Regions from separate parts of the Polaromonas sp. P1_F9 genome, predicted to be linked through region 1. Evidence: predicted binding sites of a transcription regulator. Region 1 holds the regulator's gene; the other holds the start of a gene.
What was found. The regulator NrdR, encoded in region 1, represses ribonucleotide reductase genes. The targets are predictions, from matches to a motif close to CACNANATNTNGTG.
Positions count from the first base shown of each region.

Region 2: AC1DYR_RS18135 (ribonucleoside-diphosphate reductase subunit alpha) is a predicted target of NrdR. The motif match lies at 2,596-2,609, and genes of this name have one in related genera.

Region 1 is NZ_JBFUBT010000001.1:564,142-572,373, reverse strand. It holds gene AC1DYR_RS02615 (pilus assembly PilX family protein) at 1-574, opposite strand, end outside; gene AC1DYR_RS02610 (PilW family protein) at 580-1,578, opposite strand; gene pilV (type IV pilus modification protein PilV) at 1,575-2,204, opposite strand; gene nrdR (transcriptional regulator NrdR) at 2,307-2,756, opposite strand; gene glyA (serine hydroxymethyltransferase) at 2,887-4,131, opposite strand; ZMP/ZTP riboswitch at 4,168-4,297, opposite strand; gene AC1DYR_RS02590 (lytic transglycosylase domain-containing protein) at 4,437-5,321, opposite strand; gene AC1DYR_RS02585 (DUF748 domain-containing protein) at 6,107-8,232, shown strand, end outside.
Region 2 is NZ_JBFUBT010000006.1:156,404-164,635, reverse strand. It holds gene AC1DYR_RS18150 (sensor histidine kinase) at 1-297, shown strand, start outside; gene AC1DYR_RS18145 (sigma-54-dependent transcriptional regulator) at 303-1,751, shown strand; gene ampD (1,6-anhydro-N-acetylmuramyl-L-alanine amidase AmpD) at 1,738-2,337, shown strand; gene AC1DYR_RS18135 (ribonucleoside-diphosphate reductase subunit alpha) at 2,781-5,690, shown strand; gene AC1DYR_RS18130 (ribonucleotide-diphosphate reductase subunit beta) at 5,822-7,045, shown strand; gene AC1DYR_RS18125 (hypothetical protein) at 7,096-7,230, shown strand; gene AC1DYR_RS18120 (histone H1-like DNA-binding protein) at 7,245-7,718, shown strand; gene AC1DYR_RS18115 (DUF167 domain-containing protein) at 7,849-8,202, shown strand.

The DNA.
Region 1 (8,232 bases):
GGCCGAATCCCATGGAAGTGACACGGTAGACATATGCCGGGGTGCTGGACGACTGGCTTCGGGAATCTCCCCCGGCGTTATGGTCAAGAATGGGTTCGATGATGTAGCGGGGCACCTTTGCGGGCTGGACCCCGAGACTGCCCGCAGCAAATGTGCGGCCGGTATAGGTTCCGTATGCCGCAGTGCGGGCGCCGGCGCCTGTGGCCGTGAAATCTACGGTCAACCACGCAGGCTTTCCGGTGGTGACCAACGTGCACAGTCCAATACTTGAACCGCTTGTGCCGCAACTGGGTAAAAAATCGCTCATATTGCTCGCCGTGAAGGTGGCTCTGCGGGTCGAAGCGCCGGGGCCGAACATATCGAATTCCGCATCCATGAGCGCTGCTTCGGCTGATTGCCAGGCGATTTGCATATCGCGGTCATTGCGGGCGCCGCGTTCAGCCATCGTGGAAATCTGGATCCCTGCGATGCCCAGCATGGACACAATGACCAGGATGATCATCACGATGATGAGCGACACGCCGTTCTGGTTCTTGGCGGCCTGCCGGGCCAAAGGCAAAGTTTCTTTGTTCATGGTATTCATTGCGCGTTACGCAGGTGCACGGTAAAAGTCAGCGTTTGGCGCATCCGGCTGTCAACGGGGGAGGCAAAGACCGTTCCTGGATCATTGCTTGATGACAGTGCCGATCCTGCCGTGCCAGTGGCAGATGCGGCAGCCTGGCCCAGCGGGTAAAAGGTGCGGGAAATTTTTTCCTGGGAAGAACCCACCGGGCCGCGAATCACCATTCCGATGCGGATGCTGCGCACACGGCGCCAATTGTTTTCTGTAGCTGTAGCATCGCCTGCTACGGGCATTTGGTCAGCGCGAAGAAAGCGGTCTGCGACCGCATCAGGGGTCCCCGTGGGTGCTGTGTTGGGGACGACGCCGTCGACGCCGTAAAGAACCTGGAAGTTTTCCACCCCGCGAATAACAGGTTGAACTGTGAATGTGCCAGTGGTCGGGTTCCCGGTGGTGCACATCAGGGACGGCTCGCCCTGACTATCGATACCCACATGGAAAACACTCATAACGCGGTCGGTCTCGTCTGCTGGAACCGTGGTGGAGGGGTTGCCAGCGCAATCAATCATCGTGCTGTCGGCCACGCCCGAACCGGGAAAGGTTTCTGCCGCCTGGTAGCGAAGGATCAACACATCACTTCCATAACCCGTCGTTCCAGCTGATCTGGCTGTTGCCGTATTAAGGGGGTCTGTGGCGCTTGAGGTCGAATTGTTAAACCCGCCAATATTGGCGGGATGTGTCGTGCTGGGATTCGTGAGAATCTTGGCATCCTGATAGCCTGATTGAACAATCAGTCTCTGAATAAGATCGCTTGCAAAACGGCCGCTGTCTCTTAATTGAGAGGCCGCGTCCACTGTGCTGAACCCCTGGCGGCTAACGATCAGTGCCGACACTGCCGCAATCGCGACAATACTGCTGATAGCCAGCGCTACCAGCAGTTCGATGAGCGTGAGACCGCGTTGGCTTGCGCGGTTGCGGCCGGCTTTGGCCTTGCCGAAGACCATTGATAGATGCGTCATACGGTGTTCCCGGCGGTGATGGGGAAGTTCACTGAAGGACGGACCGCCTGTTCCAGGGCTTGGGAACCGGACTGCGACCGGTCTGTGCTTCCGCGGGTCCACCCTATTTTGATCATGCCGGTAGCGCCAGTGCCGGCGGTGCATGTCCACTGTGGAAGGCCGCTGGAGTCAAATGGCGCGCTGTCCAGACACACTGTTACCCTGGCGCCCGGCAGTTCGCTTTCAACCCGGCTCAGCCATTCCGTCATTTGCGCATTGGCGATGGCGGTTGCGTCCGCGCAAGGCGTTGTGGCAGTGGCGACATTCAGGCAGTAGGACGGGGCCACTGCTGTAAGGGGGTGGGCGGTGAAGTTACCCAGGTAAGGGTTGGTGGCCAGCAAGGCAATATCTTTGTTTCCGCGCATCATTTCAGCCAGCTCGCGCGCCAGCAAACTCGCGGTTGACTGCAATCGCGCTTCGCGATTGGATTGCAATGCCGCCGCCTGCAAGCCCACCATGCCGAGCAGGCCGAAAGACAGGACCACGATGGAAATCAACACCTCGAGCAGGGAAAATCCCCGCTGGCGATCTGGGCGCAGGGCCGAAAAGGTGCGAATTGAGGGCTTTTGTGTAACCGGACTTTTCATTCGTTAATGATAGGAGCGTGGGGCCGGGAAAGAAATCCCTGTCCCAACCGCTTATCGCTATCGTTTAACCGTTTAGCCGGATAGGCCGCGGCTTGGGCTGCTTTACCGCCGGACCTCGTCCACCAGCGTCTTGAACTCGTCAATATCCTCAAAGCTGCGGTAAACGCTCGCAAAGCGGACATAGGCGACCTTGTCGAGCTTGCGGAGCTCACGCATGACGAGCTCGCCGATGCGGTTGGACGGCACTTCCCGCAACCCCAGGCTCAGCAGCTTTTCCTCGATGCGTTCAACCGCCGAGTCGACCTGCTCGGTGCTGACAGGCCGCTTGCGCAGCGCCAGGTTCAGGGATGCCAGGACTTTGCTGCGCTTGTATTCGATGCGCCTGCCGTCCTTCTTGACGATGGACGGGAAGGTGACATCGGGCCGCTCATAGGTTGTGAAGCGCTTTTCACATGCGCCGCACTGGCGGCGGCGGCGTATGAATTCGGCGTCTTCGCCCACCCGCGTTTCCACGACCTGGGTTTCAAGGTGGCCGCAGAACGGGCATTTCATGCAGCATCCATGCAGCAAAGCGAGGCAGATCTGCTTGCAAGCAGGGGCCGCGGAACCGGCTTTGCCGGGCCGTAGGCGCAGCGGCCCCCCCGGGGGGCAGGAAGTGACACGAAGTGCGCGACCGTGGGGGTCATTTGTATACCGGGAAGCGGCTGGTCAGGGCGTGGACCTTGGCTCGCACCGCTTCAATGTTGGCCGCGTCGCGCGGGTTGTCCAGCACGTCGGCGATCAGGTTGGCAGTGGCGCGGGCTTCTTCGTCCTTGAAGCCGCGGGTCGTCATGGCCGGGGTGCCGATGCGCACGCCGCTCGTGACCATCGGCTTTTCCGGGTCGTTCGGGATGGCGTTCTTGTTGATCGTCATGTGGGCGCTGCCCAGCACGGCTTCGGCTTCCTTGCCGGTGATGCCCTTGGCGCGCAGGTCGACCAGCATGACGTGGCTTTCAGTGCGGCCGCTGACGATGCGCAGGCCGCGCTGGGTCAGGGTGTCGGCCACGATCTGCGCGTTTTTCACGACCTGCTGCTGGTAAGCCTTGAACTCGGGTGCCATGGCTTCCTTGAAGGCCACGGCCTTGGCCGCGATCACGTGCATCAGCGGGCCGCCCTGCAGGCCGGGGAAGATCGCGCTGTTGATGGCTTTTTCGTGCTCGGCCTTCATCAGGATGATGCCGCCGCGCGGGCCGCGCAGGCTCTTGTGCGTGGTCGACGTCACGATGTCTGCGTGCGGCACCGGGTTGGGGTACACGCCTGCGGCCACCAGGCCGGCGTAGTGGGCGATGTCGACCATGAAGATCGCGCCCACGGCCTTGGCCACCTTGGCGAAGCGCTCGAAGTCGATGCGCAGGCTGTAAGCCGACGCGCCCGCGATGATCAGCTTGGGCTTGGTCTCGTGAGCCTTGCGCTCCATTGCGTCGTAGTCGATCTCTTCCTTGTCGTTGAGGCCGTAAGAGACGACGTTGAACCACTTGCCGCTCATATTCAGGGCCATGCCGTGCGTCAGGTGGCCGCCTTCGGCCAGGCTCATGCCCATGATGGTGTCGCCGGGCTTGAGGAAAGCCAGGAACACGGCCTCATTCGCTGAAGCACCGCAATGCGGCTGCACGTTGGCGGCCTCGGCGCCGAAGATGGTTTTGATGCGGTCGATGGCCAGCTGCTCCGCCACGTCAACGTGCTCGCAGCCGCCGTAGTAGCGGCGGCCGGGGTAGCCTTCGGCGTATTTGTTGGTGAGCTGCGAGCCCTGCGCGGCCATGACGGCGGGCGAGGCGTAGTTTTCGCTGGCAATCAGCTCGATGTGGTGTTCTTGCCGGGCATTTTCAGCCTGGATGGCGGCGAAGATTTCGGGATCGGTTTGTTCGACCAGGATGTTGCGGTGGTACATGGCAGTCCTTAAAGACGTGGTCCCTGCTATTGAAACAAGGGCTGCCCAGGCGAACGGCTGAACGCTTCGGCCCAACGGCTTTCAGCGGTGCGCTTCCCAGTGGTGTCCCACGTCAGCTCCAATGGTTGCGAAAACCTTGAGCCTATCGCCAGTCGCGCACCTCGCTAGTGTAACTGAGCGCGCCCAAAACCTGCCGCCTCCGGGGTTCCTCACCTGCAGCCCGAAAAGCAAAAAGCCGGGGCGCTGGCAGCGGCCCGGCTTTTTGGCAGTGCATGGGGTGAAAAGGCCCCCACAAAGCGGCCGAATCAGGACTGGTTCAGCAGCGCCACCTTGTCAGGCGTCTTGCCTTCAGCGTCGGGTGTGGCCGGCAGGGAGGCCGGTACCGGGCGCGACGTGCCACCGGGTGTGGTGAAGAAAGGCGAGGGCGCACCGCGCTTGGAGGCAGACGCCACCACGGCCAGCAGGCGGGCATGTTCGCCCATCACCTTGCCGGCGTACCCGCCGTCGTCGTCCATGTTGGCTGCGCCCACATAGTATTTGAGGCCGCCCTCGACAGAGCCGGCACGGGCGATGCATTCCTGCAGCACCTTGACGCCTACGCGCAGGTTGGTCACCGGGTCAAACGCCGCCAGCTTGCCGCCGAAGTTGTCGTACTTGTCGTGGTGCACCTTGGTCATGACCTGCATCAGGCCCTGGGCGCCGACCGGGCTTTGCGCAAACGGGTTGAAACCGGACTCGATCGCCATGATGGCCAGGATCAGGGTGGGGTCGAGCTTGGCTTTCTGGCCGATCTCGAAGGCCTCGGCCACCAGCACGCTCAGCGGCTCGGGCGCGACGCCGTACTTCTTGCTCAGCCAATAGGCCACTGCCGCCTGTTGGGCGGGCAGGTCTTTCGGGTTGGACGCCGTGGCGCGCTCAATGGCGGCCGGCTCGGTAAAACCGATGGCAGCCTCCTGGCGCTGCTGCAGCCAGGTCATGAGCTTGAATTCACCGGCCTGACGCAAGTCGGGCCGGGCTGTCAGGGTGATCACCGCAAACACGACCGCCAGGCCCAGAAGGGCGAAGCTGTTGTGGGTAATCTCGAAAAAGCCTTGGGAGATGTCATCAACAATGTTTGAAACACTGCTTCGCACATTCTTGATGTGTGCGTTGACATTCAGGTTAAGGCCGAATTGTCCTAGCGCTGTCATAGCACTCCTTTCTACGCTTGCAGGCCCTTTGGGGGCCAGGCAGGCTTTGATTGGGTCGCCATCAAACCAAGGCAAGCCTTGTGGGTGTTGACCCTTGTTTGACGTTGCCGGCTTCTTTGAGGAATAGGGCAGCGGGTTCGGGTTGTCCCTAGGATTCGTGGGACTGGCGGGATTCTATGGGGTTGGTTAATAACCTGTCAATAATAACAAATCAATTCTTTATATCAAAAAGTCAAATAAAAACCTTGATTTCCGGCAAAACCGGCCTGAATCAAGGTGTTTACGGGCTTTATTTGAGATGGAGCTCTAAGTTAAGTTTTGCCTCTAAAAAGCGCGATCAGCCTTTCGCGGCTGCGGTTGTAGGCCGTTTTCCATGTTGCATGTAGTCGCCGGATCGGCGCCTGCGGCCGGCCTGGGTTGCCTGGGAGCACACAAAAAGGCAGCGGCAATCACATCCTGCGCTGTGATTGAAAAGATGGTCTTGCTTGCGGGACGGCAGGGGTTTAACCTGCAATTGCGTGTTCACTCACGCATCAACCGGGTAACCAACCCCGGAAAATCTGGAAGCAATCACTTGCTTTCATCGCACTGGAGACGATAACTCTCTTCTTTGCGGAACCCCGACGGCATGAGCATAAACGCCCGCCGTCAACCCCGGTCGGTCCAACTGCCCGGGGTTTTTCTTTTGGGGGCGCGCTTTTCACAGGCTTCAATGCCCTTCGGTTGACCGTCTTTTTCAAATAAATCATTGACCTGGCGGCCCCGGCGCTAAAAACTCGACGCCTATGGCAATCAAAGATTTGAAGAAAAAATGGCAGGAATTCAACTGGCGCGAGACCAATTGGCGGGAAATCGGCAAAACACTGCCGGCCAGGGCGGCCGCCGTCGGCCGGTCGCCGCTCTGGCAGCGTCGCGCGGCCTGGGCGGTGGGCAGCTTGGTGGTGTTGTGGGTGGTGGCCTATGCGGCCGTGCCGCCCATCCTCAAAACGCAACTGGAGAAGATCGCCTCTGAAAAGCTGGGCCGGCAGGTCACTGTGGGCGAGGTCGACTTCAAGCCCTGGTCGCTCGAACTGACTCTTCGCGACCTGGCCATCGCCCGTGCTGGCCCTGTGGGTGGCGCTTCGGCAGCTTCTCCCCAGGCAACGCCCCAGTTTTCCGTCAAGCGCCTATATATAGATGCAGAGCTGGAGTCCCTGCTTCGCCTCGCCCCAGTGGCCGACGCTGTTCAGGTGGACGAACCCATCGCGTTTCTTACCCATCAAGGTGAGGGCCGTTACGACATCGACGACATCCTGGAGCGCTTCAAAACACCCGCAGATGCCCCTGCCGGCGACCCGCCGAAGTTCGCGGTCTACAACATCGTCGTCAGCGGCGGGCGCATGGACTTCACCGACCAGTCCGTCGGCAAGACCCATGAACTGCGGGAGCTGGGCCTGTCGGTGCCTTTCCTGAGCAACCTCAAATCCCAGCGAGAGGTCAAAACCTCGCCGCACCTGGCCTTCAAGCTCAATGGCAGCAGCTTTGACACCGCAGCCGAAGGCACGCCCTTTGCCCAGACCCACAAAACCGACGCCACCTTCACGCTGCGCGGTTTTGACCTGAACCCTTACCTGGCGTACTGGCCGGCGAGCCTGCCCGTCAGGCTGCAAAGCGCGGTGCTGCATGCCGACGCCAAAGTCGCGTTTGAGCAGACACCCGCCACGGTGGTGCGGATTTCCGGAACCGTGACGGCGGAAAAGGTTCGTGTGCTGGCTGCGCAAACGGTCGGGCAGTCGCCGGCTGTGGCGCCGGCGCGGGCTGCAAAACCCGGTGCATCCGGCAAGCGCGCTGCAGGCGGCGAAGCCCAGCCACCGGCCCGCGCCGACTTGCTGGCCTTTGAGCGCCTGCAGATCACGATGGACGACGTGCGCCCGCTGGAGCAGTTCGTCAAACTGTCTGCGGTGGAGCTCACGGCCCCCACGTTGTCCCTCGCCCGGGACCGGGCAGGGCGGTTGAACCTGCTGCCGCCCGGCGCGGCGGATGCTACCAAAAAAGGAGCTGCCGGCGCACAGCCAGAAAGGGCTGCAGGCCAAAAATCTTCCGATATTCAAGCCCAGGCACCTGCCGGTGCGGCCTCGGCCGGCGCCCCGGCGTCTGCACCTTCAGTTAAAAATACGCCTTCATCCGCCCCCTGGAAAGTGCAGATCGCCCGCGTGGCGGTGCGCGCCGGGCGTGTGAACTGGCTGGATGAAACGCTGGCTTCACCCGCCGACATTCACCTCGCCGGGCTCACGCTCAATGCCTCCGGGATCGCCATGCCCTTTGTGGCCAGCGCGCCCTTGCAGTTCAACGGTTCGCTGGGGCTGGAGCCGCCCCCCGCAGCTTCAGTGCCTGTACCGGCCAAACCCGGTGCGAAGCCGACCGCCAAAGCACCGGCCCAGCCCGTGGCCCAGGCGCTGGCAACGCCGGCGTTATTGACTTTCAGCGGCACAGCCACCGACCAGGCCGCCCAGGCCACGGCCACTGTGGCGGCCTGGCCGCTGGGCATGGCCGCCAAATACGTCGGCCAGTTCCTGCTGCCGGCATTGAACGGGCAACTGGATGCCCAGCTCGGCGTGAACTGGCAGGCGCCCAGCGGTGACAAGCCGCAGCAGTTGCAGGTCACCGCCCCGCAACTGGCCCTCAGCGACATCCTGCTGGCACAGGGCAAGGTGTCGCTGGTGTCCGTCAAGCGTGTCGAACTCGCGCAGGTCGACATCGACGTGACAGGCCAGTCCTTCAAGGCCGCCAGAATGCAGCTGGACCAGCCCAAGGCCAAGGTCGACCGCGACACCGACAAACGCTGGATGTACCAGCGCTGGATGGTGAGCCCTGGCACCGCAACGCCGGCGCCGCCTCCCACCGACGCGGCAACACGCGCGGCGGCGCCTTC
Region 2 (8,232 bases), on a different contig from region 1:
GTCTCCACCCAGCTTGTTACGCCGGGGCAGGCTCGCCTGTCCGTATGGAGCGATGGCCAGCCCATGGAGCAAACCGTGCAGACACACCTGTTCGAACCATTTTTTTCCTCTGAAAGCCGCTCCAGCGGATTGGGCCTGTACATCTGCCGTGAATTGTGCGAACGCTATGGCGCCCTGATCGGCTACCAGCGCGTGCAGCGCAGCGGCGTTGATGGAAACGAATTTTTTGTCATATTCGCACCCTCCGGCCCGTCTGTGACCTTGCCTGCGGCTTCTTTTGCCACAATGCCAACCTGAAAACCATGAACACCCCCATTCCCGTTTCCCAGCAGGCACGCATCCTTGTCATTGACGATGAACCGGATTTGCGCACCCTGTATGAGCTGACGCTGCTCAGGGAAGGGTATCGGGTGGAGGCGGCCGGTGACCTGCTGCAGGCCCGCGAACAGCTCAAGGCGCATCACTTTGATGCCGTGATCACCGATATGCGCCTGCCGGATGGCCTTGGCCTCGAATTGCTGCGCGACATGGTAGACCAGCAAAGACCCGAACGGTGCGTGGTGATTACGGCCCACGGCTCGGCCGAAAATGCGGTAGAAGCCCTCAAGGCCGGCGCGTTTGACTACCTCACGAAACCGGTCGACCTCAAACAGTTCCGCAGCGTGGTGGCGTCGGCCGTGCAGGGTGCCAAGCATCCGGCACAACAGGCCAAAAGCGATCGAAGTGCACCGGAATACGGGGCCCCTGCCTCCGGCCAGAAAAAAAGCGGGGACGGCGCCCAGATTCTGCAAAAACTGGTGGGTGAATCGGCCGTCATGCGCGCCGTCAAGTCGCGTATCGTCAAGGTGGCGGGGAGCATGGCGCCCGTCCTCATTCAGGGGGAGTCGGGCACCGGCAAGGAGCTGGTTGCACGCGCCGTACACGGCTGCAGCCACCGTGCGGCGGGGCCTTTTGTCGCCGTCAATTGCAGCGCCATACCCGAGAACCTCCTCGAAGCGGAGTTTTTCGGTGCACGCAAGGGCGCCTATACCGGATCAGCGCAGGACCGGCAAGGCTACTTCCAGGCAGCCAAGGGCGGAACCCTGTTTCTCGATGAAATCGGCGACCTGCCGCTGGCCATGCAATCCAAACTCCTGCGCGCTATCCAGGAGCGCACCGTCAGGCCGCTGGGTTCGCCGCAGGAAGATACAGTGGATGTGCGCATCGTCAGCGCGACACACAAAAACCTGGCGGCGGAAGCCCAGGAAGGAACATTCCGCCAGGATCTTTATTACCGGCTCAACGTGATTGAAATTGCCGTGCCGGCCCTGCGCGAACGCAGGGAGGATTTGCCGGCACTCTGCACTGCCCTGCTGTCAAGAATCTGCCAGGAGTCCGGGTTCAAGATACCCGAGTTGACGGACGCCGTGATGGAACAGCTGCAGTCCAGGCCCTTTAACGGCAATGTCCGGGAACTGGAAAACATCCTGCACCGGGCGGTGGCGCTCGGCGAAGGAAGCGCACTGCATTTTGATGCGCCGGCCGAAGAACATGTCCCCGTCCCGGAAAACCTGCAGGATTACCTGGACGGGCAAGAGCGAAACATCCTGACCAAGGTTTTGCTGGAAACCGGCTTCAATCGCACGGCCGCCGCCTCGAGGCTGGGTTTGAGCCTGCGGCAGATCCGCTACCGCATTGCACGCCTGAATATCGCCACGCCGGGCAATGACGACCTGGCCGACGGACTTGACCCTGCCGATGACCCCGCCTGAAAGACCCAATGCCCTTCCCCGGCCTTTGTGGCAAAACGGCTGGTACCGCTATGCACGCGCACTGGCTTCGCCCAACTTTGGTCCACGCCCTCCCGGCACACAAATCGACCTGATCGTCATCCACTCCATCAGCCTGCCGCCAGGTGAGTTCGGCAATGACAACGTCCAGCGCCTTTTCACCAACCAGCTCGACTGGGAGGCACACGCTTACTTTCAGGGCATTCGCGGCCTGCAGGTTTCATCGCACTTTTTCATCGCCCGAACCGGCGCGCTGTGGCAATTTGTGAGCGGTGACGACCGCGCCTGGCATGCCGGGGAGTCCAGCTACCGCGGACGCACCAACTGCAACGACGATTCCATCGGCATCGAACTGGAAGGCCTTGAAGGAGATGCCTTTGAAGCATCCCAGTACGAAACCCTGACCGGGCTGTGCGCCTCGCTCCTGCAGCGCTATCCCATTGAGCACATTGCCGGGCACGAGCACATTGCACCCGGCCGCAAGCGAGACCCCGGCCCTGGCTTCAACTGGCCTCTGCTGCAAAACTCGCTGTCGTCACCGGCTAGGTGTTTTCCCGAAATCATTTGACCGGTGCGCCCGGACGCACTCACCATTGCGGTGCGCCCTGCTGTTGAAATTCCGGTTATTTTTACCACGCCAGCGGTGACCGGCGCACCCAATCAAAGCCCGCGAAAAGCCGCGCCACAACGCTGCATCAGCTTCGCAAGCCTCATGGCATCAGGATTGCCGCGAGGGTTGAACCAGCCACCATCAAGCCCTGATCAAGGCGCCTGGAATGGGGCCCAAAAAAGCCACAAAACGTAACGGTGCATTCAGTCAGCGATACACTACCTGTAGTGGCTTGTATTCCCTCCATACCCTAGGTATAGTGTCTAAGCCCTAATTCAGTTTGATGTAATTCGGGTCAGGAAATGAAGGAGCAGGTTGATAGACCTGTGCAATACCTCAATATATCCAGAGACCCCGAACAGCACATCAAACCACCCATAAAACAAAGCAAAGAGGAAGTCATGCAAACTGCACAACACGCGGTGCCCGTCACGTCGAGCGTTCTGGCAAGCAACCCAGCAACCGGCGATACCAACGCGCAAAGCAACCCGCTCGCCCATTACCAGATCATCCGCCGCAATGGCGGTGTGGTGCCGTTCGAACCCAACAAGATCGCCGTGGCCATGATGAAGGCTTTCCTGGCCGTGCACGGCACGCAGGGCGCTGCATCGGCCAGCGTTCGCGAAACGGTTGACGGCTTGACCCAGGCGGTCATTCGCGCCCTGATGCGTTCGCGCCCGGGCGGCGGCACCTTCCATATAGAAGACGTGCAGGACCAGGTCGAGCTGGGCCTGATGCGCGGCGGCCACCATGAAATTGCCCGTGCTTACGTGCTGTACCGCGAAAAGCGCACGCAAGAGCGCGCACGCCAGCCGCAAACCCAGGCGCCCGCGGCGCCGCTGATCCATGTGACCGACCGCGGCAACCGCGTCGCGCTGGACATCCGCAACCTGCAGGCTCTGATTGAGGCGTCTTGTGCCAACCTGGGTGCGGATATCAAGCCCGACCCGATCGTTGCGGAAACCATGCGCAACCTCTACGACGGCGTCCCCATCGACGAGGTCTACAAGGCATCCATTCTGGCAGCGCGCACCCTGATCGAGAAAGACCCTGATTACACCTACGCCACCGCACGCCTGCTGATGCACACCATCCGCCGCGAAGTGCTGGGTGAAGAAGTCAGCCAGGAAGACATGGCGATTCGCTACGCCGAGTATTTTCCGCAGTTCATCGCCAAGGGCGTGCAAAACGAGTTGCTCGACGAAAAGCTCCAGCAGTTCGACCTGACCCGCCTGGGAGCCGCGCTCAAGCCCGAGCGCGACCTGAAATTCGACTACCTCGGCCTGCAAACCCTGTTTGACCGCTATTTCCTGCACGTGCGCAAGCAGCGCATCGAGTTGCCACAGGCCTTCTTCATGCGCGTGGCCATGGGCCTGTCGCTCAACGAGATCAACCGTGAAGAGCGCGCGATCGAGTTCTACGAAATCCTGTCGTCCTTCGACTTCATGTCGAGCACGCCCACCCTGTTCAACGCCGGCACCCTGCGCTCGCAGCTGTCGTCGTGCTACCTGACGACCGTCGCCGACGACCTGGGCGGCATCTACGACGCCATCAAGGAAAACGCCCTGCTGTCCAAATTTGCCGGCGGCCTGGGCAATGACTGGACGCCCGTTCGCGCCCTGGGCGCTCATATCAAGGGCACCAACGGGGAATCACAAGGCGTTGTGCCTTTCCTCAAAGTCGTCAACGACACCGCCGTGGCGGTTAACCAGGGCGGCAAGCGCAAGGGCGCCGTCTGCGCCTACCTGGAAACCTGGCACCTGGATATTGAAGAGTTCCTGGAACTGCGCAAGAACACCGGCGACGACCGACGCCGTACGCACGACATGAACACCGCCAACTGGATTCCCGATCTCTTCATGCGCCGCGTGATGGAAAAGGGCAGCTGGACGCTGTTCTCGCCGTCCGACACACCCGACCTGCACGACAAGTTCGGCAAGGACTTCGAAAAGATCTATACCGCCTACGAAGCCAAGGCCGAGCGCGGCGAGATCAAGCCATCCCGTAAGCTGCAGGCCACCGACATGTGGCGCAAGATGCTGTCCATGCTGTTTGAAACCGGCCATCCCTGGATCACGTTCAAGGATGCCTGCAACGTGCGCTCGCCGCAGCAGCACACCGGCGTTGTGCATTCGTCCAACCTGTGCACCGAGATTACCCTCAACACCAGCGACACCGAAACCGCTGTCTGCAATCTGGGCTCGGTCAACCTCGTCCAGCACTTGAAAGACGGCGCAGTCGACCACGAGAAGCTTAAAAAGACCATCACCACGGCCATGCGCATGCTGGACAACGTGATCGACATCAACTACTACGCCGTCAAAAAGGCCCGTGATTCCAACATGCGCCATCGCCCTGTGGGCCTGGGCATCATGGGTTTCCAGGACTGCCTGTATGAACTGCGTGTTCCCTATGCTTCCCAGGAAGCCGTCGAGTTCGCCGACAAGTCCATGGAAGCCGTCTGCTACCACGCCTATTGGGCGTCGACCGAACTGGCCAAAGAGCGCGGCAAGTACGCCACGTACAAAGGCTCACTCTGGGACAAGGGCATCCTGCCGCTGGACACGCTGGACATGCTGGCCGAGCAGCGCGGTGGCTATGTGGAAGTCGACCGCTCCGCCAGCCTTGACTGGGACGCCTTGCGCAAGAAAATTGCCAAAGACGGCATGCGCAATTCCAACTGCGTGGCCATTGCGCCCACAGCCACCATCTCCAACATCATCGGAGTGGATGCCTGTATCGAACCCTGCTTCGGCAACCTGTCGGTCAAGTCCAACCTGTCCGGCGAATTCACGGTCATCAATCACTACCTGGTCCGCGACCTGAAGCGCCTCGGGCTGTGGGACGACGTGATGGTGGTGGATCTGAAGCACTTTGACGGCTCCCTGCGTCCGATCGATCGCGTGCCGCAGGACGTCAAGGCGCTCTACGCCACGGCGTTTGAGATTGAAACTTCCTGGATTGTCGAAGCGGCAGCGCGCCGCCAGAAGTGGATTGACCAGGCACAGTCGCTCAACATCTATATGGCGGGCGCTTCGGGCAAAAAGCTCGACGACACCTACAAACTGGCCTGGCTGCGCGGCCTCAAGACGACTTACTACCTGCGCACGCAAAGCGCTACTCATGCCGAGAAGTCGACTGTGACGGCCGGAAAAATGAACTCGGTTTCTTCCGGCACGGCAACTTCGGGCGGCGGCATGAGCGCGCTTGAAGCAGCCGCCGCTGCAGCTCAGGCTCAGATGAGTGCATCACCTGCGACCGACATCAAGTTCTGCGCAATCGATGACCCCGGTTGCGAGGCTTGCCAATAAAAAGTCGAATCGTGCGCTGAGCTTCATCGCACGATTCGATGTAATTGAGCAACACAATTTTGTAGCGATGTGAATGAACACTTTTCATTTTGTATCGCTGCTTTCATAATCCCAAAGTATTGGAAACCTCTATGTTGACCTGGGACGAAGAAGTCAAACCATCTTTGCAAACATCTCACAACAGCGGCTTGCCTGAAGGCCGCTCGATGGAACTTCCGCCTCTTTCTTTGAACACTGCCGAGCAGCCCCAGGCGCAAGTGCGCATGCTCAACGACGGCGCGTTCGCACCTGTGCAAGCTGCAGCACCTTCTACGCCTGCCGCTGCACCCGCCAAGGCGCAACGCGTCAAGGCCTCCGACAAACGCATCATCAATGGCCAGACCGACGTCAACCAGCTGGTGCCGTTCAAATACAAGTGGGCCTGGGAAAAATACCTTGCCACCTGCGCCAACCACTGGATGCCGCAGGAAGTGAACATGACACGCGACATCGCGCTCTGGAAGGACCCGAACGGCCTGACCGAAGACGAACGCCGCCTGGTCAAGCGCAACCTGGGTTTCTTCGTGACCGCCGACTCGCTGGCTGCCAACAACATCGTGCTGGGCACTTACCGCCACATCACAGCACCCGAATGCCGCCAGTTCCTGCTCCGCCAGGCTTTTGAAGAGGCCATCCACACCCATGCCTACCAGTACATCACTGAATCGCTGGGCCTGGACGAAGCCGAAATCTTCAACGCCTATAACGAGGTGCAATCCATCAAGGACAAGGACCAGTTCCTGATTCCTTTCATTGAAGTGATTTCCGACCCCCACTTCAAGACCGGTACCACCGAAGCCGACCAGACCCTGCTCAAGTCGCTGATCGTGTTTGCCTGCCTGATGGAAGGCCTGTTCTTCTATGTGGGCTTCACGCAGATTCTTGCCCTGGGCCGCCAGAACAAGATGACCGGCGCCGCAGAGCAGTACCAGTACATCCTGCGCGACGAGTCCATGCACTGCAACTTCGGCATCGACCTGATCAACCAGCTCAAGCTGGAAAACCCCCATCTCTGGACGGCGGAGTTCAAGGCCGAGATCAAGGCATTGTTCATGAAAGCCGTCGAACTGGAGTACCGCTACGCCGAAGACACCATGCCGCGCGGCGTGCTCGGCCTCAATGCGTCCATGTTCAAAGGCTACCTCCGCTACATTGCCAATCGCCGTGCCACACAGATCGGACTTGAAACTCTCTTCCCCAACGAGGAGAATCCGTTCCCATGGATGAGCGAAATGATCGACCTGAAAAAAGAGCGTAACTTCTTTGAAACCCGTGTGATCGAGTACCAGTCCGGTGGTGCCCTTTCCTGGGATTGATTGACCAGAAAAATACGCGAGACAAGCGAACAATGATTTCAAGAATTGCAATGACCAGTGACAGCACCGAAGAGTGCGCGTTGGGCTTTGCTCCTGTGTTCGCGGCGCTGGGACCGGTTTATCCGGGGCCCAACGCCGTGAATCGCTTTACGTACTCCAACCGTGAAGTGCTCTTTGCAACGTGATCAAGGAGAAAACTATGGCAACTGCGAAAAAAACTGCGGCTAAAAAAGCTGCTCCAAAGAAAGCCCCTGCGAAAAAAGTAGCGGCTAAGAAGGCTCCTGCGAAAAAAGCAGCAGCGAAAAAAGCTCCGGCTAAAAAAGCTCCAGCGAAAAAAGTAGCGGCCAAAAAGCCAGCTGCGAAAAAATCGCCAGCGAAAAAGCCAGCAGCCAAGAAAGTAGCGGCCAAGAAGCCAGCAGCGAAGAAAGCTGCAGCGAAAAAGCCAGCAGCCAAGAAGGCCGCGAAAAAGGTAGCGAAGAAACCAGCGGCGAAGAAAGCCGCTGCGAAAAAGCCTGCCGCCAAGAAAGCAGCGAAAAAGCCCGCTGCGAAGAAAGCCGCGAAAAAACCTGCTGCCAAAGCTGCGAAAGCACCCGCTGCAGCGGCTGCCCCTGCGGCTCAGACTACTCTGAACCCGCAAGCTGCCTGGCCGTTTCCGACAGCCAGCAAGCCGTAAGCAGTAAGGTAATTCTGCTTAGAGCCCGATATCGAAAGATGTCGGGCTTTTTTCATGGCTTGGCCGTTCCTGAGGCCATCCACAATTGACACCCCTGACCCCTGTTTATCGCCGCCGGACCATTCCAGCCATGAAGCCATTCCGCGCACTGCCCGAACTTCCTTTTCTGCGACGGGAAAAGAATGGGGACGTTCTGATCGACATCCATGTGGTGCCCAATGCCGCCAAAACCGAGATGATGGGCCTGCACGGAGAAACCGGCCAGCAGGCGCCGCGCCTGCGGCTGCAGGCACCGCCAGTGGACGGCAAAGCCAATCAAGCGCTGGTGAAGTGGCTGGCCGGTTGCCTTGGCGTTCCGCAGCAGGCGATCACCCTGGCTCGCGGAGAGGCTTCAAGGCGCAAACAGTTGCGCGTCAGCGCTGCAGCGGCAAGCCAGGCCGCATGGAATGAATGGCTGAAAGCGCTGGGCCACCGCGAGTCTTAGCCCCGCGCAAAGCGCCGCGAGAAATAGGAG